3 regions of the Afipia dichlorophenoxyacetatis genome follow, and region 1 is predicted to be linked to each of the others. Evidence: predicted binding sites of a transcription regulator. Region 1 holds the regulator's gene; each other region holds the start of a gene.
The links. The regulator LexA, encoded in region 1, represses DNA repair genes until DNA is damaged. The targets are predictions, from matches to a motif close to TGTTCNNNNTGTGTTCNG.
Positions count from the first base shown of each region.

Region 1 (10,485 bases):
TCGTCAAACGCGCACTCGATGCGGAAGGCACTGACATGGCCTTCTGGCAAATCGCACTACGTCCAGGCAAGCCAATGATGCATGGCCGGCTCGGGTCGATGCGGGTGTTGGGGCTGCCAGGCAATCCCGTCTCATCTTATATCTGCGCCTACCTTTTTCTGGTGCCGTTGATCCGCGCCCTCTCGGGCCGCACGACGGTTGATCACCACTTCGAGACGGCGACGCTCGGTCACGACCTGCCTGCGAACGACAAACGGCAAGACTACCTTCGGGCCCGGCTCACAACCGACAACACCGGTCTCTCTACCGCGGTCGCCATCGGGCATCAGGACAGCTCTCTGGTCGCCAATCTGTCGTCGGCCAATGCACTCATCATCAGGCCACCCTTTGCCGCGGCGGCCGCCAAAGGCTCGCCCTGCACCATTCTCAGGCTCCCCGGCTGATCCTCTTCCAACGCGGCGCAACTTTGGCGCAATGTTGGGGGCTTAAAGCCACGACAAGCCATTTGTGAGGTTGGGACGGTGCGGGTATTGCTTGTGGAGGATGAACCGGAGATGGCGTCTGCGCTGTCCACCGCGCTCAAAGGCTACGACATCCTGGTCGACCATGTGTCGTGCCTCGCGGATGCGGATGAAGCCGTAGCCGCCGCCGCCTACAGCGCGATCCTGCTCGACAGGCAATTGCCCGACGGCGATGGACTGACATTCATTCCCAAACTGCGCGCACGCGGCACAACCACGCCGGTCATCGTGTTGACGGCACGCGGCGACCTCGCCGACCGCGTGACCGGACTGAACACCGGCGCCGATGACTATCTCGGCAAGCCATTCGCCATCGAGGAACTTCTGGCGCGACTGCGCGCGGTGTTGCGGCGGCCTGCCGACTTACCGTCGGAAACGGTGACACTTGGCCGGCTATCCTTCGACGCGAGCAACCGCGAGGCCAGCGTTGACGGCAAGGCGCTCGACTTGCCCCGCCGCGAGCTTCTGGTTCTGGAAACCTTGCTACGTCGCATGGGACGCACGGTTCCAAGATCTGCGCTCGAAGACGCGGTGTACAATTTCGACGATGAAATTCAGTCCAATGCGCTGGACACCCACGTCTCCCGGCTTCGGCGCAAATTGTCGGACGCTGATGCGGGCATTGAAATCCACGCTATTCGCGGTGTCGGTTACTTGCTCAAGCGCTCCTCATGACGCAGACAAACACGCATTCCTTGCGATGGCACCTGATCCGCCGGCTGGTGGCGCTGCAGGCCGGCATGCTGACGGCGATCGTGTTGCTCGTTGTCGGGGGACTATGGGCCGGCGGTTATCTGGTTTCGCTCGAACCTGATGACGACACGATCGAGATTGTTCGCAATGCCATCCATCGCAGCGCGGACGGGCAGATTAGCGTGCAGGACACGCCTGCCCTTGTTCGGCAGCGCGCAACATTGCCCGATCTCTGGTTTGTGGTCAGAGACCGCTTGGGCCATACGGTGTCTCAAGGCTCAGTACCGGAGCCATTCGCCAAAATCGGTGACGCCCTCGATAGCGTCGGTCAGGCACGGCTGGGCTGGAGCATCGGCGATGCGCCGCGTCCCACGGCAAGGGTGAAATGGGTCAGCGCACCGAGCGGCGATATTCAAATCATGACCGGACCGGGCGGCAACGTATCGTGGCGACGCGTCGCTGCTGCAACATCGACATTGTTTCTCAGCGTTGTCGCGCCCGCCGTACTGATGATGGCGCTCGCCACATTGCTGGCCACGCCGATCGTCGTTCGCAAGTCTCTTGAAGGATTGGGTCAGGCAGCAGCCCACGCTGCAAAGATCGATATCGACAAGCGCGGCACGCGACTGCCGCTGCAGGATGTGCCAACCGAGATCGTCCCTCTCGTCTCCGCGATGAACGACGCCCTGCGCCGTCTTGATGAAGGCTATCAGCGGCACAAAAGATTTCTGGTCGATGCCGCTCACGAATTGCGAACACCCATCGCCATTCTGCAAACCCGGCTGGAATCGCTGCCGCCCAGCCCTGAGGTTGCTCGTGTGCTTGAGGATGTGGCTCGCCTCTCGATTCTGGCGGACCAACTCCTCGATCTCCAGCGCATCGGTCAACTCACCAATCAATTCACCGACGTGGATCTCGTATCGCTCGGCAGAAAGGTCGTCGGCGATCTCGCGCCTCTCGCCATCTCTGCAGGTTACGAGTTGTCATTCGAGGCCGAATCCGAACGTGCCGATATCCGCGGAGACGAGGGATCGCTGGAGCGCGCGCTCACCAACCTGATCCAGAATGCAATCCAATATGGTGGCCGCAAAGGCGTCATCACCGTACGCGTTGATGAGCCCGCGACAATCTCGGTCACCGATCAGGGTCCTGGCGTACCGCTCAAGCAACGGCAGCGTATCTTCGAGCCATTCTATCGCCTGCATGGCTTCGATCGCGGTGCAGGCCTTGGCCTCAATCTTGTTCAGGAAATCGTACGGCTGCATGACGGCCAGATTGCCATGCTCGATGGTCCAGAAGGTGGAGCGCGTGTGCGAATAACCTTCCCGTCGACGCCACACGTTGCGTAGAGTCCGCACGACTGCGGCTCGCCATCGTCGATTGAAAATCTTGCGACACGCTGCGGGTCGCAATGTTCACACAACGTCCATCCCTCACACATTGCGCCATGCCGATCTCGGCATTTCGCTCTGACTGGATGGATGATTCTCCGACATGACGACACGCGATGTCCTTCTCTTCTTCCGCGCGCTGGCCTCGAATCCCCGGACTGTAGGAGCGATCGCTCCATCTGGTCCCAATCTCGCAAACCTCATCACGAGTGAAATTACTGCTGCATCCGGACCAGTTCTCGAGCTTGGTCCCGGGACTGGTATTTTCACCGACGCCCTGCTCGAACGTGGCGTGGAAGAATCCGATCTGACGCTGATCGAATACGGCTCCGATTTCATGAGGCTGCTTCAAATGCGCTTTCCGCGAGCACGCGTGCTCTGGATGGATGCCTCGTGGATCATCTCGCACGATCTGTTCAAAGATCAAACCTTCGGCGCCGTCGTCAGCGGGCTGCCGCTTCTCAACATGTCTCCGAAGAAGGTCATGGCCATTCTTACCGGTGCCTTCAGTAATCTGAAGCCCGGCGGTGCGTACTATCAATTCACGTATGGCATGCAGTGCCCGATCCCCAAGCCGCTTCTCAATCGCCTTGGCCTCAAAGCAACGTGCTTGGGCCGCGTGTTTCTCAACGTTCCGCCCGCCTCGGTCTATCGCATCACCCGCCGCAAACCTTCCAAATTGGCGCAGGGCTCATGACGATGGACCCTCACGCATTCGTATCGTTTATGGTCGCTGCCGGCCCTGTCGGCATTGTGGGAATAGCCATCGCGGAAAAGATCTTTCCGGTCATCCCATCGTATCTTGTGTTTGTATTGCTCGGCATGGCGGTCGCGCTGGGACATGGTGATTTGACGACGACCGTTGCCGCAGCCGCGATCGGTTCGACGATTGGCTCGCTGTGTTGGTATGGCCTCGGCTTCGCCCTGGGAGCAAAGCGCAGCGAATCTTTCGTCGCGCGCTTCGGTCGTTATCTTTTCTTGAAACCTGATTTCTATCCGCGTATGGCGGACGCCTATCGCCGCAATCACTTCTGGGTCACGGTTGTCGGGCAAACCATTCCTGCGGTACGTGTCTATCTGTCGATCCCAGCAGGCGTGATCAATCTTGCGATCACGCACTTCACCATCGCCATTCTGATCGGCAGCCTTGCCTGGAGCGGGCCGCTGTTGATCGCGGGCTACGTCCTGCAAGGACAAGGCTCCGATGTTGCGGCCTCCTCGGCATTTCTATTGATGACAGCTCTCGTTGTTCTGGAGTTCCTTGTCCTTTTCATTTGGCGCGTGTTCCGCACAACAAGGAATACTTCAGCATCCGCGTAAGCGACTCGCGTATAGACGCGTGAACCGGCGGGCCGCGAATCTCCCGGTGTCCTGCGGGCGATTCTGCCCATCACTGCCGCCAAAGGCGGTTCAGCACCTCCACAATGTCCCTTGTAAGATGGGTTCTTTACTTCGTTGACCTAAAATTAACGATTGCAGAACACATATGGAACATATAGTGTTCGTTCATGATTTGTTTCGAGTGACTCGCTTGAAATGAAGAACAACGAGCCACTCCGATCACGGGATATTTGGGGAGCATTCAGATGCTGACGCGCAAACAGTATGAGCTTTTGCGGTTCATCAATGAGCGGCTGAAAGAGGCCGGGGTTCCTCCCTCCTTCGACGAAATGAAGGATGCGCTGGATCTGCGTTCCAAGTCGGGCATCCATCGCCTGATCACGGCGCTGGAAGAGCGAGGCTTCATCCGGCGCCTCGCCAATCGCGCCCGCGCCATTGAAGTCATCAAGCTTCCTGAACTGGGCGCCAATGGCGGCGGCGGCGCACGACGCGGCTTCACGCCCAGCGTCATCGAGGGCAACCTCGGCAAGGTCCGCACCAGCACCCCATCGAGCGGCGAAGACGACACGAACTTTCCGGTGGCTGTGCCCGTCATGGGCCGTATCGCAGCAGGTACGCCCATTGAGGCGCTACAGACCCGCAGCCATACCATCAGCGTTCCGCCCGACATGCTTGGCACCGGCGAACACTATGCGCTGGAAGTTCGCGGAGACTCCATGGTGGAAGCAGGCATTCTCGACGGCGACACCGTGCTCATCCAACGCAACGAAAGCGCGGATACCGGTGACATCGTCGTGGCGCTGATCGATGAAGAAGAAGCCACGCTCAAGCGGTTCCGGCGCCGTGGCGCGTCGATCGCGCTGGAGCCAGCGAATGCGGCCTACGAGGTGCGCATCCTTCCGCCGAACCGAGTGCGCATCCAGGGCAAGCTGATCGGGCTTTACCGGAAATACTGAGCTGGATGGCGTCAGTCGTCCGGCCGCAGATCACTCTCGGCCGGAGTGGCGTCGACAGACGTAGGCCGTCCTGATGTTGGCCTTGAAGGGGCTTGAGTGTCTGATTCAACCTCTGGCACCGCAGGCGACCACGGGCGATCTGTGCCGCGCGGTTTTGCAGCAGTGATGCTGAAACCGTTTTGCGTTCTTTGGAGCGCAAGCGGTCCCTGCCGTTGCAGAATGTTCCGATCGAGCACCAGCGCCTTGCAGTCCTGCGGCGCCTGCCGCGTGGTCACAATGACGGCCGCCCGCGCACAATCATCTGCGAAAGCCTCCGGTGACTTAGTCAGAGCAACAAAGGCACCCTCACCCGTTTGAACGACGCAACCGGCTTCGTCGCACGACACGCCCTCCGCGGTCGAGGACTCGCCTGCGGTTCGCGCGTCGGCATCCGCCGTCAGCCACTCGCGGACGAGGAAGGCATCCTTGCGGGTTTGCATGAGATGGAGCTGTCCATCTTTGCCACGAACACCGACAGTATGACCATCGTTCGAGACAAGGATATCCGGCCGCGGCGCCATCACAGCACTGACGGACGCGAGTACCACAAGTGCTGCTCCAGCCCAGCGCAAGGGCGACCGCAGCAATCCCATCATGATGATGCCGGCGCTCATGACCAGCAACGGTCCGGTCCCGAATGCCGCCATGCGGCCGATGGCACCGGGAAGTGCGGCCACCCACTGCGACACGGTAATCATCCAGCCGATGCCAAAGTCCATGAGCCGCCAGAACACGCCGTCAAACCCGAATGGCATGGCGATCAGGCCAAGCAATCCGGCAGGCATGACCAATGCCGACACCACGGGCATCGCTGCGAGATTTGCCAGCACGCCATAGGGCGTGATGCGGTGAAAATGGAATGCCGCGTAAGGCATCGTCGCAAGTCCGGCGATGAACGACGCCAAGGCCAGCACCATCACCTCGCGCCCACCCCATAGCGCGGCACGTGCAACGCGTGAATTATCCGCCGCCGAGAAAAGCTTCGGCATGCCGATCTGCACCAGTGCGACAAGACCGAGGGTCGCGGCGAAAGACATTTGAAAGCTTGGATGAACAAGGGCTTCGGGCGCCGCAATGAGCACGATCATCGCGGCGACAGCGAGCGTCCGAAACGTCACGGCTCGGCGATCGACCATGATCGCGATCAGTACCACCGCCGTCATGAAGAACGATCGTTGTGTGGCAACTTCAGCGCCCGACAAGAGCAGATAGAATGCAGCGGCAATCAGCGCCGCGGCCGCAGACCATTTCTTGATAGGAAACGAGACGGTCAACGATGGAAACAGCGCGAGCAGCGCACGCACGGCGAAGAACACGACGCCGGCCACAACCGCCATGTGATAGCCGGAAATCGACAACACATGTCCCAGCCCGGAGATGAACATCGCATCGTTGACAGGACCGGAAATGGCATCACGCCGCCCTGTCAGAAGTGCAGTGGCGATGGCGCGCGCGTCTCCGCTCAGGACGGTACGTATCCGGCTATCGATGGCATCGCGCATGTCCTGCATCGCGGTCACGTATCGGAGATAAATTCCGCCCGCGCGCGGCGGCTCCACCGTCTTGATCGCACCCATGACGAAGCCCGATGCGCCGATGCCCTGGAAATAGATGTCGCGGCCAAAGTCGTAAGAACCTGGCCGCGCCGGGGACATGGGCGGCATCAATCGCGCCTTCAGTTCGACAAAGCTGCCGACGGCGGGCGCGGTGCCTTTCTTGACCGACAGCCGCACACGCTCGAGCTTGGTCTGGTTGCGCGCCGCGTCCATCTCCTCCACGCGCAGAATGAAACGATCCGTGCGCTCGCGTTCCTCGTGGGTTTCGACAAATCCCTTGATGGCGACAGAGAACGCAGGCGCCGCAAGGACGGTGTGCGCGACGCGCACGGTCCTCACTGTGGCTGTGGCAAAGCCGGTAGCAACCGCTGCAACCAGCACGACCACTGGAAAGGCGCGATGCTTCCGCGCCACAAACGCACTCACACAGAGCGCAACGGCGACGATAACAGTGACCCACGCGACCGGCTCCCGCTCGGCGGCAAAGTAGGCCGCGATGCCCGCACCGAATGCGACCGGCACCCACGGCAACAGCCGCCCCGGCCCCGCCTCCGCACCAAGCCACGTGCGCAGAACCGATCCGATGTTCGTCCAGAGATCGATGCCAAAAGAACGCGCCGCACCGGGCAATGCCGGATTGTGCGCAGGCCAGGTGATGACCCGGCCTTGCATGCGCCGATCCTTCTGATCCAACCCGGACGCCACGCCACCCTACCCACACATTCCTCAGGGGATGCTACCCGAGGATGGGGCGACAGAAACCGTGAACGGATGCGGAATCCGTTAGTGCCGTGGCTCTGCTAACCTTCCGAAGCGACCTTGGCCCAGGTGTCGCGCAGGCCCACCGTGCGATTGAACACCAGCTTGCCCGGCGTGGAGTCGCGATCGCGACAGAAATAGCCCTGCCGCTCGAACTGCATTGGAGCGGGATCATTGCCCTCCGCAAGCGCCGGTTCGACCATGCATCCGGTGAGCACTTCCAGCGACTCCGGATTGATCTGCTCGGCAAAGTTCGAGGCATCCGGCTGCGGCGCCGAAAACAGGAGGTTATAGAGTCGCACTTCGGCGGGCATAGCCTCGGCTGCGCTGACCCAGTGGATCGTTGCCTTCACCTTGCGGCCGTCAGGTGCATTGCCGCCGCGGGTTGCCGGATCATACGTACAACGCAGCTCGACAACATTGCCGCTCGCGTCCTTGATCACCTCTTTGCAGGTGATGAAATAAGCGTAACGCAACCGCACTTCGCGGCCGGGCGAGAGGCGGAAGAACTTCTTCGGCGGATTCTCCATGAAGTCGTCTTGCTCAATGTAGAGCTCGCGACCGAACGGAATCTGGCGCACACCCAACGACGCATCGTCGGGATGATTGATCGCCTCAAGCACTTCCGACTGCCCCTCAGGATAGTTCTCGATCACGACCTTCACCGGCTTCAGCACGGCCATACGGCGCTGCGCTGTCTTGTTAAGGGTCTCGCGAATGGCAAAGTCGAACATGCCGATGTCGACGGTGCTGTTGGCCTTGGCCACACCGATGCGTTTGACGAATTCGCGGAGCGCTTCGGCCGGCACGCCACGTCGGCGCAGACCTGCCAGCGTCGGCATGCGGGGATCATCCCAGCCGGAGACATGACCGTCTCGCACCAGCTGCGTCAGCACACGCTTCGACAGCAAGGTATGAGTGACGTTGAGGCGCGCGAACTCGTATTGGCGCGGATGTGACGGCACCGGAAGGTTATCCAGGAACCAGTCGTAAAGCGGTCGGTGATCGGCAAACTCCAGCGTACAGATCGAATGCGTGATGTTCTCGATGGCATCCGACTGGCCGTGGGCGAAATCGTAGCTCGGATAGATATTCCAGGCACGGCCGGTGCGCGGATGATGCGCGTGCAGGATGCGATACAGCACCGGGTCGCGCATGTTGATGTTGCCCGACGTCATATCGATCTTGGCGCGCAGCACGCGCGTGCCGTTCGGAAACTCGCCGGCGCGCATCCGCGCGAACAGATCGAGGTTCTCATCGACCGAGCGGTCTCGGAACGGGCCGTTCTGGCCAGGCTCGGTGAGCGTGCCACGGGTCAGCCGGATTTCAGCCTGGGACTGGTCGTCCACATAGGCCTTGCCGGCGCGGATCAGATCCTGCGCCCAGGCGTAGAGCTGCTCGAAATAGTCGGATGCGTAATAGAGGTGCTTGCCCCAGTCGAAGCCCAGCCACCGTACATCGCGTTCGATCGCGTCGATATATTCCTGCTCTTCCTTGGCCGGATTGGTGTCGTCGAACCGCAGGTGGCAGCGTCCGCCGAACTCTTGGGCGAGGCCGAAGTTCAGGAAGATCGATTTGGCGTGGCCGAGATGCAGATAGCCGTTCGGCTCCGGCGGAAACCGCGTCACCACACCGGTATGTTTTCCAGCAGCAAGATCCGCAGCGACGATGTCGCGGATGAAATCGCGGCCCTCGTCCAGCACCGATTCGTCAGTCATTGTTTACCTTTCAAGCGAATGTCCTGAATCCGAAGTGCGCCTCACCATGCTGCGGCCTTCGGATTCGAAAGGACACACGAGGGTCTATGTGCCAAATCTAGAGTGCCGCGCCAAGTGCCGGACCACGGTTCCGGGCTTCGTCATGGCTTAAGTAGGCAGCGCGATTTCGGTATAAGCCACCATTCTCGTGGCAGATTTCTGCCATTGTGATACACGCCCGCAAAACTCTCCTGAAAGGCCGATTGACCAATCCATGACCCAACCCGTCGTCACCCGCTTCGCGCCCTCTCCGACCGGATTCCTGCATATCGGAGGTGCCAGAACAGCCTTGTTCAACTGGCTCTATTCGCGCGGCCGTGGCGGCAAGATGCTGCTCCGGATCGAGGACACTGACCGGGAGCGCTCGACCGAGGCCGCCATCGGCGCCATTCTCGACGGTTTGAAATGGCTCGGCATCGATTGGGATGGCGAGACGATCTATCAGTTTGCGCGCGCCGCGCGGCACCGCGAGGTTGCCGAACAGCTGCTCGCGGCAGGCAATGCCTATTACTGCTATGCCAGCCAGCAGGAGCTCGAGGAGATGCGGGCTGCTGCCAAGGCCGAGGGCCGCCCGATGCGCTACGACGGCCGCTGGCGCGACCGCGCTGCGTCTGAGGCTCCCGCCGACGTCAAACCGGTGATCCGCCTCAAAGCTCCCCAGAGCGGCGAGACCGTGATTGAGGATCAGGTGCAGGGACGCGTGGTCTGGCAGAACGAGAATTTCGACGACCTCGTGTTGCTGCGCTCCGACGGAACCCCGACCTACATGCTCGCCGTTGTGGTCGACGACCATGACATGGGCGTCACGCATGTTATCCGCGGTGACGATCACCTCATCAATGCCGCACGCCAGAAGCACATCTACGATGCCATGGGCTGGGATGTCCCTTCGATGTCCCACATTCCGCTGATCCATGGTCCCGATGGATCGAAGCTCTCCAAGCGCCACGGCGCCCTCGGCGTCGATGCCTACCGCGCGATGGGCTACCTGCCGGAAGCACTGCGCAACTATCTCGTCAGGTTGGGCTGGAGCCACGGCGACCAGGAAATCTTCTCCACGCAGGAAATGATCGAAGCCTTCGACCTTCCCGCGATCGGGCGCTCCGCCGCGCGGTTCGATTTTGCCAAACTGGAGAACCTGAACGGCCACTACATCCGCCATGCCGACGACAAGGCGCTGGTGGCGAGCTTTGAGGATGTGCTGAAGTTTCTCCCCGGCGGCGAGGCCATCCAGGCCAAGCTGAACGACCAGACCCGTGCCCAGTTGCTGCAGGCCATGCCGGGCCTCAAGGAGCGCGCGAAGACACTGGTGGAATTGATCGACAGCGCGAACTTTATCTTTGCCGATCGACCGCTGCAGCTTGAGCCCAAGGCCGCCGCGGTTCTAACCACTGAGACGCGTCAATTGATCGTGAAGCTCCGCGAAGCCTTGGAAAAAGTCGATCCATGGAATGCCACGACCACTGAAGCCG
Region 1 covers NZ_AP029250.1:3,144,408-3,154,892, reverse strand. The annotation lists gene ACZ5C3_RS14855 (molybdopterin molybdotransferase MoeA) at 1-443, shown strand, start outside; gene ACZ5C3_RS14850 (response regulator transcription factor) at 522-1,196, shown strand; gene ACZ5C3_RS14845 (sensor histidine kinase) at 1,193-2,563, shown strand; gene ACZ5C3_RS14840 (class I SAM-dependent methyltransferase) at 2,709-3,302, shown strand; gene ACZ5C3_RS14835 (DedA family protein) at 3,299-3,925, shown strand; gene lexA (transcriptional repressor LexA) at 4,192-4,902, shown strand; gene ACZ5C3_RS14825 (ComEC/Rec2 family competence protein) at 4,914-7,169, opposite strand; gene ACZ5C3_RS14820 (glutamine--tRNA ligase/YqeY domain fusion protein) at 7,298-8,974, opposite strand; gene gltX (glutamate--tRNA ligase) at 9,228-10,485, shown strand, end outside.

Region 2 (10,485 bases), 1.3 Mb from region 1:
TTCAGCACCCATGCGATGGTGATCATCACGGCGCCGAACATGACGACAATGCGCGGTCCGTATTTGTCGACGAACCAGGCCTCGACAGGCACAAGCCAAGTTTCAGTGAGGACGAAGAGGGTGAAAGCCAGCTGGATGGCGGCGCGACCCCAGTGGTATTTTGCATCGATCGGATCGACGAACAGTGTCCATCCGTACTGGAGGTTGGCGATCATCGCCATACAGACGATACCCATGGCGAGTTGGAGCCAACGGAAACCCCCGCCCCGGACCTCTGGCGTAGCTGCTTGTGCTTGAACGGTCATACGATGTTTCTCCCGACGCGCGTTTTTTCAATGGCTCGGGGCCGTGACGCTGCGTGAGGCGAAAGTCTGGTATAATAGATGCCAACAGGCAACCTACCTCACGAAAACGTGATAATTGGTCTGCGGGCGGTCACATTTCAATTAAGTTGCTGAAATATCGGGTCTTTTTCAAAAACGGCGGCTGCGCTCGAACGGCGCTGAAACAAGCTTGCGACATTATTCGGAATGGACACGTCAAAGAGAGGCGTCGTCGCCGCGGTCATTTTAAGCATTTTTGAAGGGATCGACGGCCCGCTGGATTCTGCAAGTTGAAGGCGGCAGCCACAACAGCAACACGTGTTGCCCAGCTCAGGTTCATCTATCGTTTCACGATACATCACCGTTCGCAAGATTTAACGGTGATTTGTGCTCTCGATTGTGGGTCACAAAAATATGAGAGCGTAAAAGCCAAACTTGAATCACGCTGCGTCTGCGTCTTCGCTATAGCTCCACGCCGTTCGGCTGTATCAGCCGCCGAGCGTTCCTAACTGACCTTGGTCCCGTTCCTGAGACATCATGGACGGGACCCTCTTTCCCCAATCCCGATTTGCGCAGTTGAAAGTTATGGCCGTTGCCTCGATGGTTGGCGGTGCAACTGATGACGTGCGGCATGTGGCAGGCGTTCCTACAAGACCAGCGTGGCTGGATGCGGACGAAGCTGCAGGGAGAGGCATTGAATGCTTGCAGATTTAAGAACGTGGGCCAGGGCGCTCAAGCGCGACGTTCACGCGATTTATTTCGCAGCTCGTGATCCACGCGTGCCCTGGTACGTTAAGGCGCTGGCACTCACCGTAGCGGGATATGCGTTGTCGCCGATCGATCTGATCCCCGACTTCATTCCTGTCCTTGGCTATCTCGACGATCTGATTCTTGTGCCGATCGGAATCTGGCTTGTTGTCGCCCTCATTCCATCTGATGTGATGGCGCATTGCCGCGCATTGGCTACCGAAGCGGAAGAACGGCCGGTCAGTAAGGCGGGGGCGATCGCCATCGTTTCGATCTGGCTCGTGAGTGCAGCAGCGATGATCTGGATATTTTTGGCTTTCGGTGTTGAATCGAAACAACCCGATACGCAGCCAGCTTGAACAACAGCGAGGTGACCACGATGAACGTGGCAGCCTCGCTTTTATTCATTGATGATTGCATTTATCGATAATTGAATATCAATCTAACGTGTCGCGCAGTCGCAGGTTACCTGCCTGTTGGCGGCTGAAGCCCCCGCGACGTAAGCCAGAGATTCATCTGCGACGCGGTGTCCAGTTGGCGCGCTTTCTTGTTCAGTTCGTCGCGCTCTTTTCCAGCGGGCAGTGACTGCGCTTGTTCGCGAGCCTGAGCCGCCAGTAATTTCCATTTCAGTTCGATGCTTTCCTGTGTCGATTTTGTCATGACGCACTCCCTTCCGGTGATGCGGGAGCATGGAGCACACTTCGTCACTACGTTGCCGGGTTCAGCGTGGTGATGATCAAGCTTGCGCTCATTTTTTTTGAATAGCGAGTCTTTAGTCAAGTCGGTTATTCGAAAATCTTTCTAATCTTCGATGTCCTTCGTTGTTGGCTTCCCGCCAATGAGTGATGTCTTCCGGATGCTCGCGATTTAGGCGTGGCGCGTTGTTCATCGCCTGCTTCACGCGTGCCACTCTGCAGTTGAAAGCTCGCAGACTTCGACAATCGTTGCGCGCAAGCATGAGGAGACATCGCGCCTCTCAGTTACGGGGGCTGACGTGTTGTACGATCTGATGGTGATCATTGAGGTGAGAGTGGATCCGAACGCGAGCAGGATTTTTCCGGAGTTCGACAATTGATGAAGTCAAACACTCCGATGAGCTCCGTGGCTCTGCGCGATATGAGTCGTTGTGCAGTGGTAATTTAGTGCGGGAAAAATCTTTCGATGTGCGCATCAAACAATGTCATTGATGCTGACAGAGTCACCGATGCTGACCGAAATAAATCGCGTTTCAGTTGAATAATCGTGTTGAAAATAACACGCTCACGAGAAACTCGCGCCGATAACCCCGTTTAGATTGAGTTCCATCTTTCCAATAATTTTCGCTGTCCTAGGATTTGGCTTCATCCATTTAGGGGAGCGACCTCGATGCGTTTGAGAATTGCAAGTATGATTGCGGTTACTGCAGCAGTGGTTTCGACCTCTGCTATGGCAGCCGATTTGCCTGCAAAGGCTCCTGCTTATGTTCCGCCGGCGCCAGTTTGGAATTGGAGCGGATTTTATATCGGCGGCCACGTTGGTGCTGCGTTTTCGGGCAACGACAGTTTCAACACCGATGTCTTCGGTCTCACGACCGGCAATCGTGACGCTGCCTTTATGGGTGGCGGCCAGATCGGTGCAGACTATCAATTCGCGTCGAACTGGGTGATCGGTATCGAAGCGCAGATCAGTGGTATCTCGAACGGCGATCGCACCTTCTCGGATGGGTTCGGCACTCTCAGGGATCGCAGCGACTGGCTCGGTTCGGTCACGGGTCGGCTCGGTTATTCATGGGGACCGGGACTGCTTTATGCCAAGGGTGGTGTTGCATTCCGTGATAACAGCGGATTGACCATGGTCTCCGTCTTCGATCCGACGTTCCTTGTCGATCGTAGTGACACCGGTTACACCGTCGGCGGCGGTCTCGAATACATGTTCTCGCCGAATTGGTCGGCAAAGGTGGAGTATCAATATTTCAACTTTGACAATACCACCATTACCACGCTTGGATTTAATACGGGCACGGGCCTGAGCTATCGAGACGATTTCCATACCGTGAAGGTCGGCCTCAACTATCGCTTCAACTGGGGCAACCCGGTTCTGGCGAGATACTGATGGAATAGTGACTGAGCCTGAAATCTCCAGTTCAACTCTAAAGGGCCCCGCAAATGGGGCCCTTTTTTAAATCTGGCTCGCAGATGCGATGTCGGCTCGCTATGGAATTCCGCAGTCGTTGACGACGATATTATGCAGACAGCAAATATCATCAGCATTTTGACGCGCGCAGAAAGACGGCACTCATCGTGCGGCTCATTTTCCGCTTGGCGGCTGCAGTTCCGAAGAATTCAGCCACCCTTCCAGATTTGCGATGAAACAAGTTCGCGCGCCTTTTCGAGAAGCGTGTCGCGCTTCTTGCACGGAGGCAGATTGCTTGCCTCGTTGCGAGCATCATCTGCCTGGCGTTGCAGTTCGGTCTGGGTCGTAGATTGAACGGTGGTCATAGAGAAGCTTCGCTGTTCGAAACATGCGGGAGCACATAGGTCTCTCCGGTCACCGACGAGCGCCACCAAGGCTAAGGGTGATGTCGGGTGGAGCGCGCACCTTTGGCCACTGACGAGTCATATATTTTTGATCCCGGCTGGAAACCAAGATCACTGTCCGGCGTCGTAATCGAAGACGCAGGGGAGGGCGCCATGAGTTTATCTGCATGGTGGGACTATTTGCGGCATTGGCTCAGCCCGGAACCTGATACCACTCCTGATAATCCCCACGATGGTGAAGATCGCTCTACGATGGCTGATCTTGCGCGGCTGCTCGATGAAGACGACGCTGGGAAGCCGGATTAGTCAGATCTAACCGCGAGTTAAGCTCTTCAAGAGAAGCGCTGCCGTAGTGAAAGTTAACCTCCGTCATGGCCAAAATTCTTCACCCGAGAAAAGAACATATTGCGAACAAGGAACAAATGGGGTACGTTTAGTCCATCGGATCGATCCTGATTCCGGTCCGCCGCCCAGGGAAGCCTGACTTGAAGCCTGTTTGTCCGGCCGGCGAATCCCGTCCATAAGGAGGAAGACTGATGGCCCCCGCCGCCCTGCGTATCGTTGAAGGATCGTCCATGGACAAAAGCAAAGCCCTGTCCGCAGCGCTCTCACAAATAGAGCGTCAATTCGGCAAAGGGTCCGTGATGAAGCTCGGCAAGTCCGATCGCTCCATGGATATCGAGGTGATTTCCTCGGGTTCGCTGGGGCTCGATATCGCGCTTGGTGTCGGTGGTCTCCCGAAGGGGCGCATTGTTGAAATCTACGGGCCGGAATCATCGGGCAAGACCACGCTGGCCCTGCATTGCGTGGCGGAGGCTCAGAAGAAGGGCGGTATCTGCGCCTTCATCGACGCCGAGCATGCGCTCGACCCGGTTTATGCTCGCAAGCTCGGTGTCAATGTCGATGAGTTGCTGATCTCTCAGCCGGACCACGGCGAACAGGCGCTCGAGATCGCAGATACGCTGGTTCGTTCCGGCGCGGTCGACGTGCTGATCATCGACTCGGTAGCGGCTCTGGTGCCACGCGCTGAACTCGAAGGTGAGATGGGTGATGCACTGCCTGGTCTGCAGGCACGCTTGATGTCGCAGGCGCTGCGCAAGCTGACCGCCTCCATCAACAAATCCCACACCATGGTGATCTTCATCAACCAGATCCGCATGAAGATCGGTGTGATGTACGGTTCGCCGGAAACCACCACGGGTGGCAACGCGCTGAAGTTCTATGCCTCGGTTCGTCTCGACATTCGCCGCATCGGTCAGATCAAGGAACGTGACGAAGTCGTAGGCAACTCGACCCGCGTCAAGGTGGTGAAAAACAAGCTGGCGCCGCCGTTCAAGCAGGTCGAATTCGACATCATGTACGGCGAAGGCGTTTCCAAGATGGGCGAGATCCTCGACCTCGGCGTCAAGGCCGGCGTAGTCGAGAAGTCTGGAGCTTGGTTCTCTTATGACAGCCAACGCCTCGGTCAGGGTCGCGAAAACTCGAAGGCGTTCCTCAAGGCTAACCCTGAGATGACCGCGAAGATCGAAGCTTCGATCCGTCAGAACTCTGGTCTGATCGCGGAACAGATTTTGGCTGGATCGCCGGAAAGCGACGCTGAGGGCGAAGAGCCCGTCGAAGAGTAAGAGCGTTTCCGAGCAACTGGAGCTTCGGGCAAGACCTGGAGTCCCGGTTCGCCCCGAGAAACACGCAAAGTATAAAATTCTGAGACTTGAGTTCGTAGCAGCTTGAGTTTGAGCATGATCCCGAAAGACGGGAATCCTTTCGGGACACAATCATGCCTTCGGAAGCAAGCGGGTGTTGCGGACGTTGAGTTGCCGACGTCCTCAGCACCCGTTTTGTTTTATTACTCCGCTGCTTGCGCGTAGTCCGTGATCGGTGGGCATGAGCAGACCAGGTTGCGGTCGCCATAGACATTGTCCACGCGTCCGACGGGACTCCAGTACTTGTCGTTACGCGACGTCCCGGCTGGGAAGCAGCCGTCGGCACGGGAGTAGGGCCGTGACCAGTTGTCGTCCGCGATGTCGTGCACCGTATGCGGGGCGTTTCGCAATGGCGACGTCTCGATGCTCCAGCGGCCACTCTCCACATCCGCGATCTCGCGGCGGATCGCGATCATGGCGTCGCAGAAGCGGTCGAGCTCGGCCTTGGCTTCCGATTCCGTAGGCTCGATCATCAACGTTCCCGGAACAGGGAAGCTCATGGTCGGCGCGTGGAAGCCGTAATCGATCAGGCGCTTGGCGATATCATCCACAGTCACACCGCTCGATGTTTTTAGCCCACGCGGATCGACGATGCATTCATGCGCGACGCGTCCCTTGGCGTTGCGATAGAGAACCGGAAAATGGGAATCGAGCCGATTGGCAATGTAATTCGCATTCAGGATGGCGACCTCGGTGGCACGTGTCAGACCTTCGCCGCCCATCATCAGAATATAGATGTAGGAAATCACCAGGATCGACGCTGACCCATAGGGCGCGGCGCTGACAGGACCGACCGCCGCCTTGTCGCCACCAGTTATGTCTGCCGGCAGGAATGGGGCGAGATGCGCCTTGACCCCGATCGGACCCATGCCCGGTCCGCCGCCGCCGTGGGGAATACAGAAGGTCTTGTGCAGATTCAGATGGCTCACATCCGCACCATAATCACCTGGCCGGGCCAGTCCGACCTGTGCGTTCATATTGGCGCCGTCGAGATAAACCTGTCCGCCATGACCATGAACGATGTCGCAGATCTCGCGAATGTGTTCCTCGAACACTCCGTGCGTCGATGGGTAGGTGATCATCACGGCGGCAAGGTTGTCGGCATGTTGTGCTGCCTTCTTGCGCAAGTCTTCGACATCCACGTCGCCGCGCGCGTCACAAGCGACAACGACAACATCCATACCAACCATGCTGGCCGACGCCGGGTTGGTGCCGTGGGCAGACGAAGGAATGAGGCAGACTGTGCGATGTGGTTCGCCCCGGGACTGATGATAGGCGCGAATGGCAAGCAGCCCGGCATATTCACCCTGGGCGCCTGAATTCGGCTGCAGCGACACAGCATCATAACCGGTGATGTCCACCAGCCATTTTTCGAGCTGAGCGAACATGGCGTGATAGCCGGCGGCCTGCTCCTTGGGTGCAAACGGATGCAAATGACCGAACTCCGGCCACGTCACCGGAATCATTTCGGTGGTGGCGTTCAGCTTCATCGTGCACGAGCCAAGTGGAATCATGGCGCGGTCGAGCGCCAGATCTCGGTCCGAGAGCTTGCGCATATAGCGCAGTAGCTCGGTTTCCGAGCGATGGCTGTGGAACACCGGATGGGTGAGGAACGGGCTTGTGCGCTTGAGCTCAGCGGGCAACGCCTCGCGTGCCTCGCCCTCGACGTCGGTGTAGGCCAGCTTGCTGCCGAATACGCGCCATACCGCTTCGACGATGTCAGGCGTTGTGGTTTCGTCCAGCGCGATGCTGACCGTCGTCCCATTGAGCCGCAGATTAACTTTCTCATGCGCGGCGCGCGCAATGATGTCATGGCGGTCGCCGTTGACGGTCACTGTGACGGTATCGAAATAGGCCGCGTCGTGCGGTTCAAAACCGAGTTTTTTCAATCCGGCAGCGAATACTGATGTGCGCCGGTGCACGGTGCGGGCGATATGCGTCAGTCCTTCCGGACCATGATAGACCGCGTACATCGACGCGATCACCGCGAGCAGCACCTGCGCGGTGCAGATGTTCGAGGTCGCCTTCTCGCGGCGGATGTGCTGTTCGCGTGTTTGCAGGGCGAGCCGGTAGGCCGGCTGTCCACGTGAATCTACTGACAGCCCCACGATGCGTCCGGGGAGCGAGCGCTTCAGTGCGTCTTTGACGGCCATATAGGCGGCGTGCGGGCCGCCATATCCCATGGGCACGCCAAAGCGCTGCGTTGATCCGACCGCGATGTCAGCGCCGAGGTCACCGGGCGACGCCACTAGCGTCAGCGCCAACGGATCAGCGGCCACAACCGCGATGCCGCCTTTTGCCTTCAATGCAGCAATGGCCGCGCGCGGATCGCGCAATGCGCCATGCGTGCCTGGATACTGGAACAACGCACCGAACACATCGGCCTTATCGAGATCGCGCGCAGGATCGCCGACAATGAGCGACCAGCCAAGCGGCTCGGCACGGGTGCGTAGCACCGCGAGCGTCTGCGGATGGACCTCATGATCGACGAAGAACGCTTTTGTCTTCACGGACGACGCGCGTTCGGCCAGAGCCATCGCTTCTGCGGCTGCCGTACCTTCATCAAGCAGCGACGCATTCGCCACATCGAGGCCGGTCAGATCACAAACCATGGTTTGGAAGTTGAACAGCGCTTCCAGGCGGCCTTGGCTGATTTCCGGCTGGTACGGTGTATAGGCCGTATACCATGCAGGATTTTCCAGGATGTTGCGCTGGATCACCGCGGGGAGAATCGTGCCGGAATAACCTTGACCGATAAGCGATGTGAACACCTGATTGCGTGCCGCGATATCGCGCATATGCGCGAGCGCACCAGTTTCGCTCAGCGGTGTTCCGAGATCGAGCGGTGCCTTCTGGCGGATGGTTGACGGCAGAGTTTCGCCCATCAGCGCGCTCAGGCTCGAGGCGCCCACGCTCTCCAGCATGGCATCGATGTCGCGCGGCGAGGGACCAATATGTCGCCGTACAAAATCGATAGCAGGCTCGGCGGCTTTGCGATGCGCGGTCATGACAATCTCCCTAGTACCCGCTTTCCGAAGTTCGTAACACGTCGCAGCACCCGCCTTGCGAACTTCGGAAAGCGAAGGGTACTAGCAACTCTATGAAGCTAGTGCGCTTCGGAATTTAACGTTCGTTTGTAGGACACGCCGCCCACGGTGTACGAACGTTAAATCCAGCGCACTAGGCCGTGTGGGCCTTGTAGGCGGCCTCATCCATCAGGCCGTCGAGTTCGCTTTTGTCGGCAAGGCGCAGTTTGAAAAACCACGCGGCGTTACCGGGATCGGAGTTGATAAGGGATGGATCGGCAACGAGCGCATCGTTGATCTCGATCACCTCGCCGGTGACCGGCGCGTAAACGTCCGACGCGGCCTTCACGCTCTCGACAGTGGCGGCAGCTTCCGCCTTCTTGAGCGAGCGGCCAACCTTCGGCAGTTCAACGAACACCACGTCGCCGAGCTGGGTTTGTGCGTAGTCGGTGATGCCGATGGTGGCGACATCCCCCTCGATCTGGAGCCATTCGTGATCGGATGTGAAAAGTGTGGTCATGAACAGTCCTCAGCGTTTGTAACCATTGGGAACGAAAGGCATGGGGGCGACGCGCATGGGCAGACGCTGCCCACGCACTTCAGCGAAGATGACGGTGCCGTCGGCAGTGGAAGTGGAGGGTACATAGCCCATCGCGACCGGTGCATTCACGCTCGGGCCGAATCCGCCGGAGGTGACGACGCCGATTGCTTCTGTTGATGTCTCATTGGCGAAAAGCGGCGCATTTTCACGCACCGGTGCGCGGCCTTCCGCCTTCAGGCCGACACGGCGTCGTGCCGCGCCGTTCTCGAACTGCTTGAGGATGATATCCGCGCCGGGAAAACCCCCGGCGCGTGCGCCGCCGGTGCGGCGGCTCTTCTGAACCGACCACTCCAGTGCGCCCTCGACCGGCGTCGTGGTGGTGTCGATGTCATGACCATAGAGACAGAGCCCGGCTTCGAGCCGCAAACTATCGCGTGCACCGAGCCCAATCGGCAGCACAGCAGGATCAACCAACAGTGTTGTTGCGAGTCGCTCGGCCTGATCGGCAGGCACCGAAATCTCGAAACCGTCCTCACCGGTGTAACCGGACCGCGAAACAAAACAATCGATGTCGAGCACACGATGCGGGCCGGCATCCATGAAGCGCATTGCTGCAACGGTGGGTGAATGTTTCGCCAGCACCTCGACCGCCTTCGGTCCCTGCAGCGCAATCAGCGCACGATTCGGCAATGGCGTGATGTCGCAGATATCGGAAAGCTGCGCGCGCAGGTGCGCTTCGTCTTCGGCCTTGCAGGCGGCATTGACCACCAAGAACAGGTGATCGCCAAAGTTTGCCACCATCAGATCGTCAAGGATGCCGCCCTGGTCGTTGGTGAACTGCGCGTAGCGCTGGCGGCCCGGTGCAACTCCCAGAATATCCTGCGGCACCAGCCGTTCGAGAGCGATGGCAGCGTCTTCGACCTTGCCGGACTTCGGGCGAAGGGCGATCTGGCCCATGTGGGAGACGTCGAACAGGCCGGCAGACGTGCGGGTGTGGAGGTGTTCCTTCAGCACGCCAGCCGCATATTGCACCGGCATTTCATAGCCCGCGAAGGGGACAATCTTGCCTCCACGCGACACGTGCAGGTCGTGCAGTGGAACGCGCTTGAGGCTATTGGCTGAGGATTGATCGCGTTCGGCGGCTTGCATCACGAGGCTCCAGACGGATTCGGGACCAGTTCCCGAAACTCTGTCGAAGCCCCATCTGTCGCTGCGCCTGAGAGTATTATCCCGTCGGCGGATGCCGCTCCGGACATGTCCGGCCGCATCTCTTTCCAGATTTTAGGTCGTCGCGCGGTCCTTTTGCCTGAGAGTTTCCGGGGCGGTTGCTCCTTCGGCGCCGGCACAAAGCCGGTCTCTCCCGACGCGACGTATCGAATACATGGTGAGGAGAACACCGGTTTCGAGGGGCTGTCAACGCGGCTGAACGAACTATCAACGGCCGCTTGCAGCCCCTTGCTGCAACCCCCTGATCCGGGACACACTTTCTGGACATGCGAAATTCCCGCGTCTAAAAGCAGTGCGGGACACCCATTGCACGCGTCATGATCGCGGGCGGTATTTAGGCGCGATTGGACGATTATGAGCGGCGTTAACGAGATCAGATCGGCGTATTTGAATTATTTTGCG
Region 2 covers NZ_AP029250.1:4,402,208-4,412,692, reverse strand. The annotation lists gene oxlT (oxalate/formate MFS antiporter) at 1-305, opposite strand, end outside; gene ACZ5C3_RS20645 (YkvA family protein) at 1,022-1,429, shown strand; gene ACZ5C3_RS20640 (hypothetical protein) at 1,536-1,730, opposite strand; gene ACZ5C3_RS20635 (outer membrane protein) at 2,436-3,161, shown strand; gene ACZ5C3_RS20630 (hypothetical protein) at 3,392-3,547, opposite strand; gene ACZ5C3_RS20625 (hypothetical protein) at 3,740-3,892, shown strand; gene recA (recombinase RecA) at 4,123-5,211, shown strand; gene gcvP (aminomethyl-transferring glycine dehydrogenase) at 5,433-8,297, opposite strand; gene gcvH (glycine cleavage system protein GcvH) at 8,470-8,835, opposite strand; gene gcvT (glycine cleavage system aminomethyltransferase GcvT) at 8,845-10,005, opposite strand; glycine riboswitch at 10,141-10,230, opposite strand; gene alaS (alanine--tRNA ligase) at 10,438-10,485, shown strand, end outside.
Region 2: recA (recombinase RecA) is a predicted target of LexA. The motif match lies at 3,983-4,000, and genes of this name have one in related genera.

Region 3 (10,485 bases), 2.2 Mb from region 1:
CTGGCGCGTTATGTTGCCGAGAATTTCGATACGCTGCCGAAGCCCTATCGCAGCTATCGTCATGGCTACGTCTATCGCAACGAGAAGCCGGGTCCGGGCCGCTTCCGTCAGTTCATGCAGTTCGATGCCGACACGGTGGGCAGTGCGTCGCCTGCGGCCGATGCCGAGATGTGCATGATGGCGGCCGACACCATGGAGGCACTGGGGATTCCGCGTGGCTCCTATGTGGTGAAGGTCAATAACCGCAAGGTGCTTGACGGCGTGATGGAGAGCATCGGCCTTGGCGGAACTGATAATGCCGGGAAGCGTCTCACGGTCCTTCGGGCCATCGACAAGCTCGATCGCCTGGGTGTCGAAGGGGTGGAGCTGCTGCTTGGCGAAGGCCGCAAGGACGAGAGCGGTGACTTTACGAAAGGTGCGGGCCTGAGCGCGGAGCAGAGTGCGATTGTGCTCGAAAGCCTCAATGCGGACAGCGCCCAGGCGGAGTTCGCCGAGTCCGAGGCTGATCGCTCGCCCGCCTCGCTCCTGTTCCAGAGTGAAGCCTATCGTCAGGGACGCACCGAACTCGACGAGATCGCAAAATTCATCACAGCGGCCGGGTATCATGCCGACCGGATCAAGATTGATCCGTCCGTCGTCCGCGGCCTCGAATACTACACTGGTCCGGTCTACGAGGTTGAGCTGCTGCTCGAGACAAAAGACGAGAAGGGCCGCCCCGTGCGTTTCGGCTCGGTGGGCGGCGGTGGCCGCTATGATGGGCTCGTTTCACGTTTCCGTGGTGAGCCGGTGCCGGCGACAGGGTTTTCCATCGGCGTATCACGTCTGCAAGCCGCGCTGACGCTGCTGGGGAAGATTGACACGACGCCCGAACATGGTCCGGTCGTCGTGGTGGTCATGGACCGTAACGAGATCGCGCAGTATCAGGCATTCGTTGCGACGCTTCGCAACGCGGGCATCCGTGCTGAACTTTATCTCGGTAATCCGAAAAATAATCTGGGCGTACAGTTCAAGTACGCCGACAGGCGCAATTCCCCTTGCGTCGTCATTCAGGGCGGTGACGAGAAGGCGAAGGGCGAAGTGCAGGTCAAGGATTTGATCCTCGGCGCCGAGATTGCCGGTCTCTCCAGCGACCGCGACGACTATCGCCAGAAGCAGGCCGAGGCGCAATTCGCCGCGAAGGAAAGCGAACTGGTGGATGCAGTACGTAAGGTTCTCGCACGACATAATGTCAGCTGGGCAAAGAATTAGCCGCCCGAAAACCAATGACGTGCCATGCCATTCGATGCGTGGCGCCCATAATCGTGATCTGTTCAGATTTTGCGCGAGGCGCAAATCAAGATCGCGCCAATCTCACGCCGAAGTGAGTTGCGCGCAGGAGAGTTGACAAGTTTCGCGATGACCTGAAGTTTTACGTTCAAGCGGTCACATGAAGTAACCGCATTCAACTGGAGGACATGATGCCCGAGGTAACGATCAATTTGGCAGCCGGCCGTACTGACGAGCAGAAGAAGGGTATGATGCTCGACATCACCCAGGCGCTGGTGAAGAACCTCGGCGTCGATGCCGAAGCTGTCGTCATCCAGATCAACGAAGCAGCGCTCAACAATAAGATGAAAGGTGGCAAAACCTTCATCGAACGACAGAAGAAGTGAGTGCGGACAAAACCAGTCCGGGTGTGCTTGACCACGTTTCGGTCGGTATGACCGGCGAAAAGATCGTCACCGTCACGCATGATATGACGGTGGCGCATTTTCTGTCGACCATGCCGGCCGTCTACGCTACGCCAATCATGATCCTGCATATGGAGATGGCGTCGACAGATATTGTCGCGGCGCACCTGCCGGATGGCTATGTGAGCGTCGGCATGGAAGTGAATGTTCGGCATCTCGCGGCAACGCCGGTTGGGCAGCAAGTGCGTGTCGCTGCGCGCGTCGTTCAGGTCGATCCGAGGAGCGTGCTGTTCGAGGTGGAAGCCTGGGATGGGGACCGCAAGATCGGCGATGGCACCCATCGTCGTGGGGTGGTGAATGTCGCCGCGTTCGAAAAGCGCCTGGGGGCGCGTTAAAAATCCGCAATTTCACGGATATCTGATCGCTTTGATCGGGCGGTAATTGTAGAAACTTCCGATAGTGCGCCGAGGTTGCGCGGCTTGGACGAGGTTTTCTATGCGAAAGTTATTGATCGCTCTCGCTATCACGCTGGTGTCGGTGCCGGCTTATGCCCAGATGGGCGGTGGCGGCAAGCATCGCGGCGGCGGCGGGCAGACGTCGGCTGGTGACGCGGACAAGCAGAAGCGCATGGCGAAGGAAGAAGCCGCGGCCAAGGCCGCGATGAAAACGGTGCCGGACTCGAAAGAGAAGTACGACCCGTGGAAAATTGGGAAATAAAAATCGGGAAGTAGTGCTGGCGGCAGACGGGGTTTAGTCACCATCTTCCCCATCGGCTGCTACTTCTTCGGTAGCATGCCCTTCAGCGCCTGCATGTCCTTGATATTGATCTTGACGCCGCCGGGCATGATCATGTCGCCGGCTTTTTGATCCGCCTTGCAGGCACCGGCCCATTTGGCTTCCATCATCGTGACGGATTCAGCCGGGACACCCGCCGGGGCGTCGGTGTTTTTCGACGACACTTTCACTGTGTAGGCCGAATTGAAGTCGCCATTGATTTCGGTATGCGACACCGACGTCATGCCGTTGACCGCGCAGGTCGCGTCGACAACCATCCCGGTCGCCGTCTTCTGCATGTCCTGTTTGGCGCACATCTCTTTTGCCATCGGGCTGAATGATGTGGCCATGTCCTTGTCGGTTGTGGCGTCGGTGCATTGCTGCACGACCATTGCCGGCATCTGTGGGCCGAGGTTGACCGTGATCTCCCACAAACCCGGCTTGCGGTTCGGCATCTCGAACGGTTCTGCCGTTGTGGACTGTGCGAGCGCGGTCAGAAACATGGCCGAGAGTGCGGCGCTGATCCCGGCGATGCGAATCTGTTTTCGTATCATCACCGGGGTCTCCGGAAACTTAGTAGGCAACGCGCAGCGGATGGCTCAGATGGCCCGGGCGCACCCACACGCATGAAAAGGAAATGTAGCCGCCGTAACGCGCATCCGAACCGGTAAGCTTCACGGCTTTGCCGTACTGAGCGCAGTGATTGACGGCAAGGCCCTTGATGTCCACGCCTTGCTGGTACAGCGAGTAAGAAATGATGCCGCCGGTGTCGTTGCCCTTGAAGGGAGGGACCCTGTCGACCCAGCTGAATAAGTCTGACTGCGCCTGCGCCGTACCAGACACAGTGAGCACGCATGCCGCAGCCAAAATCGCCAATCCAATGGTTCGCATCGTCTTCTCCAATCGCATCTGCCCGAGCACTTTCTGCAAACGGCAGGCATGCCGTCATGCCCCAAATACCGGTTGCGTCATATGACAACAAAACCGGCACCCGGCTTTGCGCAACACGCGCACGGACCATAAGGCCACCGGGCCGACATGGAAAGAACACGAGCGCTGTTCAACAGGGGATGACCGACAAGTGTTGCCGCGCTGCACTTGACCCCATGACGGCTTCGCGGCACTTTCCGCCGCAACAACATTCAGTGGATGCGCCATGCGCCAGTTTTTCTCGACAGTCCGGAAATTTAGCCTCGCCGCCATTCTTGGCGTTGTTGTCGGTTTCATGACACTTAGCCAGCCTGTACAGGCAGCGAATATCTTCGAAAAGGGCTTCTGGCTGTCCGGCCCGCGCTACGATGGCGTGGTGGGCGACTGCTACCAGGCCCTCCAGACGGTCTCCCGGCAGTTTGCGGAAAAAGAGAGCAAGTTCTGGAATTCCAATCTCGAAATCACCGGCTATGCGAATGTGCGCGAGACGGCTTTTCATCCATGGGCGAATGATACCATTCCCCGCCGCTTCTGCTCCGCTAGCGCCATGCTGAATGACGGCCGGGCGCGCCAGGTACACTATTCCGTGATCGAGGATGGTGGTTTCGCCGGGTTCGATTCGGGGGTCGAATGGTGTGTGGTCGGTCTTGACCGCAACTGGGCCTACAACCCGTCCTGCAAGGCCGCTAGGCCATAAGCTAATCCTCTGCATTTTTGACGACACGCAGTCGCCGCGCCATCCATGGTGCGGCGATTTTTTTTGTTCTTGAAATGTTCTTGAAAATTGTTCCGGGGCTGATTAGGCTTGCGACCAAGGCTTACAGGTAGGGGGCGTACAAAAATGACCGGATCAATGGCCGCCAATGCCGCGGATAACGACAGGCGCTGGCTTCCCATACCGCGATTTCTCAGAGCGGCTTTGTCGGCGGTGCTTTGGCCGGTGACCATTGCAGCCCTGGGGCTGGTCCTCGCGGGTGTGGCGGGCGGCGGCGTCGCCCGAGCCCAGGATTATCGCCAGAACGCGCCGGGTGAATTCGATTTTTACGTGTTGTCCCTGTCATGGTCGCCCTCGTTCTGCGAGGCCGCAGGAGAGCAGGGTAATTCCAGCCGCGGTGTTCAAGCCCAGTGCAAAGGGCGGCCCTATTCGTTTGTGGTCCATGGGCTGTGGCCGCAATACGAGCGTGGATTTCCGAATTACTGCCAGAGGCCTGCACCGCGACTGGCGCGCAACTTGATGACGTCGATGCTCGATCTCATGCCCGCGCCTGGGCTGATCTATAACGAATGGGACAAACACGGCACGTGTTCCGGGCTTGGTGCGCGCGCGTATTTCGAAACGATCCGCAAGGCTCGTGCGGCGGTGAAAATTCCAACCGAATATCTGAATCTCTCGGATCCGCTCACGGTCGCTCCTGCCGCGATCGAGGAAGCCTTCATCAAGGTCAATCCCGGCCTTAGCAGTACGGCAATCTCTGTGACCTGTGACAGCCGCCGCCTCAGCGAAGTGCGCATCTGCATGAGCAAGGATCTGCAGTTTCGCGCCTGCGAGGAAATCGATCGACGCGCTTGCAGGCGCGACAATGTGGTGATGCCGCCTGTGCGTGGCGGCTAGGCGCGGCTCCAACTCACTTTGCTTTTGGTGCAGTACCTTGATCCAGTATTTCGCGGTTCGTCCGGAGATACTGGATCAACGTTCTCCGATGCTATCTGTGGGAACGCAAAAGCCTGTCATCTGACGTTACTTTCGCGTGCTGATGTCGTAACTGTTGTGGCATGAATTATCGCCATGCCTTTCACGCCGGAAATTTCGCTGATGTGATCAAGCACATCGTGCTGGTTCGCATTCTGACCTATCTGCACGAGAAGCCTGCCGCGTTTCGCGTGATCGATACCCATGCTGGAGCAGGTCTTTACGATCTCACCAGTGAGGAGGCCGAACGCGGCGGTGAATGGCGAACGGGTATCGCGCGGCTGATGCAGGCGCGATTGACCGATGCCGTGATGGCGCTTGTTGCGCCCTATCTCGATATTGTGCGCGCCTTCAATCCCCAACGTGATCTCACCGCTTACCCTGGCTCGCCGTTGATCGCGCGGGCGTTGCTGCGCCCACAGGATCGTCTCGTCGCCTGCGAACTTGAACCGAAGGCACGAAAGCAGTTGATCCGCGCCTTGCATAACGATCTTCAGGGGCGCGTGGTTGATCTCGATGGCTGGATGGCCTTGCCTGCTTTTGTGCCGCCGAATGAACGGCGCGGGCTGGTGTTGATCGATCCGCCGTTTGAGAGCCGCGATGAATTTACACGGCTGGCTGACGGGTTTGCGGCGGCGCACGGAAAGTGGCCGACCGGTATTTACATGCTGTGGTATCCGATCAAGGAGCGCCGCGCGGTCGAGACGCTCGCCGATCGTGTGGCGAAGATTGCGAATGCGGGGGCAGGAAGCGACGCGAAATGCCTGCGCGTGGAGTTTAGTGTGGCACCGCAAACTGGGGACTCGGGGCTGGTCTCGACCGGACTCTTGATCGTCAATCCGCCATGGACGCTGGCTGCTGAATTGAAGGCGATTCTCCACGAATTGGAAAAGCCGTTGGGACAAGGCGGTGCGGGGCGTTTCCGAGTGGACGCGCTTCGGGGCTGACCGGCATCACCCATTTTGGGTATGCCCGGAGATGCGCGCTTAAAACGGGACAAAAGCGTCGTAGTCAATCTGATACGAACCGTACTATGCTGTTCATGTGATGGCTGGCTTTACGTCCCGCGCCCGCAAATGGGGGCGGCGGAATGACGAGGCTTCGAGCGTACTCCGGTTTTTCCGGGCTGCTCCCAGGCCGATGCCTTCCGGCAGGTGAATGTCCGGTCAGGCTGCTGCGTGTTAGCGCAACGGCGGAGCAATGCGGGGAGGAGTTTCCCGATGGCCATGACGGGGACGGTCAAGTTTTTCAATGCGGAACGTGGTTATGGATTCATCAAGCCGGATGACGGCGGTCGCGATGTGTTTGTGCACATCACGGCAGTCGAGCGTGCCGGACTGAAGAATCTGGCGGAAGGACAGCGCATCACTTTCGAGGTCGAGCCCGATAAAAAGGGTAAGGGACCGAAAGCGGTTGATCTGGTGGTTTCGTCCTAAGCCTGGACTAACGCGGATACGATTCAGTTGATTGTCGCGTCGTCGCGTCGATGCTGACGCATGGCATCCGTTCAATGGCATTCATCCGACATTGTCGCGTTGGAGCACGAATGCTGCGGCTCCAACAGAAATCCCGGGCAAAAGCCCGGGATCGGAAGATCGTGAAATCAAGTTGGCTCGATCAGAACCGATAGTTCACGCCCACACGCAGTGTGTTGAATTCGTAGCCGTTAGACAGGCCGGTGATCGAGAAATTCCTGTCGGACAAGTCCACATAGAGATATTCGATCTTGGCAGACCAACGGTCGGTGAGGGCAACTTCTGCACCGACGCCCACGGTCCAGCCGAGTCCCGTATGGCTCTCCGAGAGGAAATAGTTCTCGCCCTTCAGGCCGCCGAAGGCGAGACCGCCGGTGCCGTAAAGCAGGATGTTGTTGAAGGCATAACCGACGCGGCCGCGCGCGGTGCCGAACCACGGGTTCGAAAACTTCCAGGGAGCGAAGGTGTCGTCCGCACTATTGATCTGAAGGTCGCCTTCGATACCGAAGACCAGTGCGCCCGATTGCCAATTATAGCCGGCCTGAATACCGCCGAGCACGCCTGACGGCTTGGCAGGATTGTTAGTTATGTCACCCCAGCCGTATCCGAGGTTGCCGCCGATATAGGGGCCCATCCAGCTGTTCGAGAGGGGTTGGTTGACGGTGTAAGGCTGCTGGGCATAAGGCCGGTTGCCATAAACGTCCGCTGCCTGTGCAGATGCAGACATGCAAATTGCGGCGAGGATCACTCCGCCAAATGCCGTTTTACTCATAACTCACTTCCCTCACGCACGTGCCCGGAATCGCCGGGTTTCGTTCATCTGCAGGCGCAGCCAGGCTGCCGTGGCGGGTCCGTCATGGTTACGGAATTCCACCTTTTCTGTGTAAAATTTATCGAGAGTTTTACGTTAAGCGCTCGTTAACGCGGGTTGCCGCCCCATTAACGTCCCTAAGAAAGTGTTAAAAGCTGTTCCGTCCCAGCCGGTTCGCGCCGTGTCTTTGCAATCTGTCTTTGACCGGCGTTGGGCATGACATAGGCTTTTCCGTGCACGTCTCGCGCTGGATGAATCCGCTCGCAGTGCATAAATTCCGCTCATGACTCACGATACCTCTGACCCGTCACAGCCGAAGGATCCGGCGTTCCAAGCACACCCGCGGGACCTTTCGTCAGGGAACTTGGGCGGTCAGGACGTTGACCCCGCCACGCTCACTCCCGATTCAACCTCCCCTGATGAGGACGTTGAAGGCAGTCTTCCGGAGCAGATCGACGAATCCGATGAACCCGCGTCGGAGGGCACGCTTGCGGCCGGCCGTGCGGCGATCGAACGCGCGGTGAAACTCGCGCCGACATCTCCCGGCGTCTATCGCATGCTGAATGCTGCGAATGACGTGCTTTATGTGGGCAAAGCCAAGAGCGTCAAAAAGCGGCTGTCATCCTATGCGCGGCCGACCGGTCATCCCGCGCGAATCGCACGAATGATTGCAGCGACCGTCGCTGTAGAAATTATTTCGACCGCGACAGAAACCGAAGCTCTGCTGCTTGAAGCCAATCTGATCAAGCAACTGCGTCCGCGCTTCAACGTGCTGCTGCGGGACGACAAGTCGTTCCCCTATATTCTGATCACGGGGGATCACTGGGCTCCTCAGATTCTCAAGCATCGCGGCGCCCAAACGCGGCCAGGCCGTTACTTCGGGCCGTTCGCATCGGTCGGAGCGGTGAACCGCACCATCACAGCCTTGCAGCGTGCGTTCCTCGTGCGCTCATGCACGGATTCGTTCTTCGAGAGCCGGACGCGGCCGTGCCTGTTGTATCAAATCAAGCGTTGTGCCGGCCCCTGCACAGGCGAGGTCGATTTTCCCGGCTATACGGAACTGGTGCGCGAGGCGAGCGACTTTCTTTCGGGGCGTAGCCGCGCCGTGAAGGAGTTGCTTGCGGCCGAAATGGAAAAGGCGTCGCACGAACTCGAATTCGAACGCGCAGCGCTTTATCGTGATCGTCTTGCTGCGCTGTCGGCGATTCAATCGCAGCAGGGCATCAATCCACGCACCGTGGAAGAGGCTGACGTGTTCGCCATCCATCAGGAAGGTGGATACACCTGCGTCGAAGTCTTCTTCTTCCGCACCGGACAGAATTGGGGCAACCGGGCTTATTTCCCGCGTGCGGACAAATCGTTGTCGCCCGAAGAAGTTTTGGGTTCGTTCCTGTCGCAGTTCTACGATGACAAGCCGCCGCCGAGGCAAATTCTGCTCTCGCATCGTGTCGAGGATCAGGAGCTGCTCGCCGAAGCATTAAGTGTAAAGGCAGGTTTCAAGGTCGAGGTCGCAACACCGCAACGTGGCGAGAAGAAAGAGCTTGTTGCGCATGCATTGACCAATGCGCGCGAGGCACTGGGACGCAAGCTGGCTGACACTGCGACACAAGCGCGGCTGTTGCAGGGGCTCGCTACGACACTCGGTCTGCCGAGCGTGCCGCGTCGTATCGAGGTCTACGACAACAGTCATATTCAAGGCACCAACGCGGTGGGCGCGATGATCGTTGCCGGACCCGATGGCCTGTTGAAAAACCAGTACCGGAAATTCAACATCAAGTCGCAAGGACTGACCCCAGGCGACGATTACGCAATGATGCGTGAGGTGCTGGAGCGCCGGTTCAAGCGGCTGCTCAATGAAGCACCTCAGGGCAACGAATCGAATTCGTCGGAGGACACTGATGATACGGCGCCACGATGGCCTGATCTCGTCATCATTGACGGCGGACAGGGCCAGCTGAATGCGGCACGTGCAATTTTCACAGAATTGAACCTGACCCAGGTCTCCCTGATCGCCGTGGCCAAGGGGCCAGACCGCGATGCGGGGCGCGAGACCTTGTTCATGCCGGATCGGCCATCGATCAAGCTCGAACCTCGCGATCCGGTGCTGTATTTCATCCAGCGGCTGCGCGACGAGGCGCACCGTTTCGTGATCGGATCGCACCGCAAGCTGCGTAAGAAGGACATTCGCGAGGCCGGTTTGCAGGAAATTCCCGGGATCGGGCCGTCCCGCAAGCGAGCCCTGCTTCATCATTTCGGGACCTTAAAGGAGATCGAGCGGGCCTCGCTGGCCGATCTCGGCAAAGTTCCCGGTGTCAGCGCCGAGAGCGCGCGCAAGATTTTCGATTTTTTCCACCCCAACAACGGCTAGAGCCGCGGATTTGAAGTTCTTCCGAGTGAAGCCGCAAGTTCGATGAAGAACTTCAAATCCAAAAGCGGCTCTAGAATCATAGGCTTGCTAGTACCCTTTGCTTTCCGAAGTTCGCAAAGCGGATGCTGCGACGTGTTACGAACTTCGGAAAGCGGGTGCTAGCGGATCATTTTCCGGCAGGAATTTGCGTGTAGATGAATTCTGCATTCCGGCCTGTCCAAAATACCGTTGCGGACTGTTGACGCGGGAGCTTTCGCAGTATTGGTAACACCCATGACCAGTGTCGCCGCCAGAAAGCCAGCGAAACGATCGCTGTCCTTGCCCAATATCCTCACGTACTCCCGGATCGTGGCGGTCCCGGTGGTGATCGGCTGCATGTATGCCCAGTCCATCTTGGGGGCGCCGCTGTGGCTGCGCTGGGTCGCGTTGTTTATTTTCATTGCCGCCGGCGTGACCGACTTCCTTGACGGTTATTATGCGCGGATGTGGGACCAGCAATCGGCGTTTGGCCGGATGCTCGATCCGATTGCGGACAAGCTTCTGGTCGCGTCGTGCCTGCTGATGCTGGCGGCGGATGAAACCATCAGAGGATGGTCATTGTGGGCTGCCATCGTGATTCTCTGCCGCGAGATTCTGGTCTCGGGCCTGCGTGAATATCTTGCAGCGATCCGCGTCAGCGTGCCGGTCTCCCAATTGGCCAAATGGAAAACCACTGTGCAACTTGTGGCCATTGGTTTTCTGATCGCGGGCGAAGCGGGAGAACAGAT
Region 3 covers NZ_AP029250.1:5,340,747-5,351,231, reverse strand. The annotation lists gene hisS (histidine--tRNA ligase) at 1-1,248, shown strand, start outside; gene ACZ5C3_RS25095 (2-hydroxymuconate tautomerase) at 1,458-1,652, shown strand; gene ACZ5C3_RS25090 (thioesterase family protein) at 1,700-2,065, shown strand; gene ACZ5C3_RS25085 (hypothetical protein) at 2,166-2,387, shown strand; gene ACZ5C3_RS25080 (DUF3617 domain-containing protein) at 2,447-2,947, opposite strand; gene ACZ5C3_RS25075 (hypothetical protein) at 3,018-3,335, opposite strand; gene ACZ5C3_RS25070 (hypothetical protein) at 3,601-4,071, shown strand; gene ACZ5C3_RS25065 (ribonuclease T2 family protein) at 4,216-4,986, shown strand; gene ACZ5C3_RS25060 (23S rRNA (adenine(2030)-N(6))-methyltransferase RlmJ) at 5,148-6,011, shown strand; gene ACZ5C3_RS25055 (cold-shock protein) at 6,285-6,500, shown strand; gene ACZ5C3_RS25050 (outer membrane protein) at 6,682-7,311, opposite strand; gene uvrC (excinuclease ABC subunit UvrC) at 7,634-9,718, shown strand; gene pgsA (CDP-diacylglycerol--glycerol-3-phosphate 3-phosphatidyltransferase) at 9,992-10,485, shown strand, end outside.
Region 3: ACZ5C3_RS25065 (ribonuclease T2 family protein) is a predicted target of LexA. The motif match lies at 4,136-4,153, and genes of this name have one in related genera.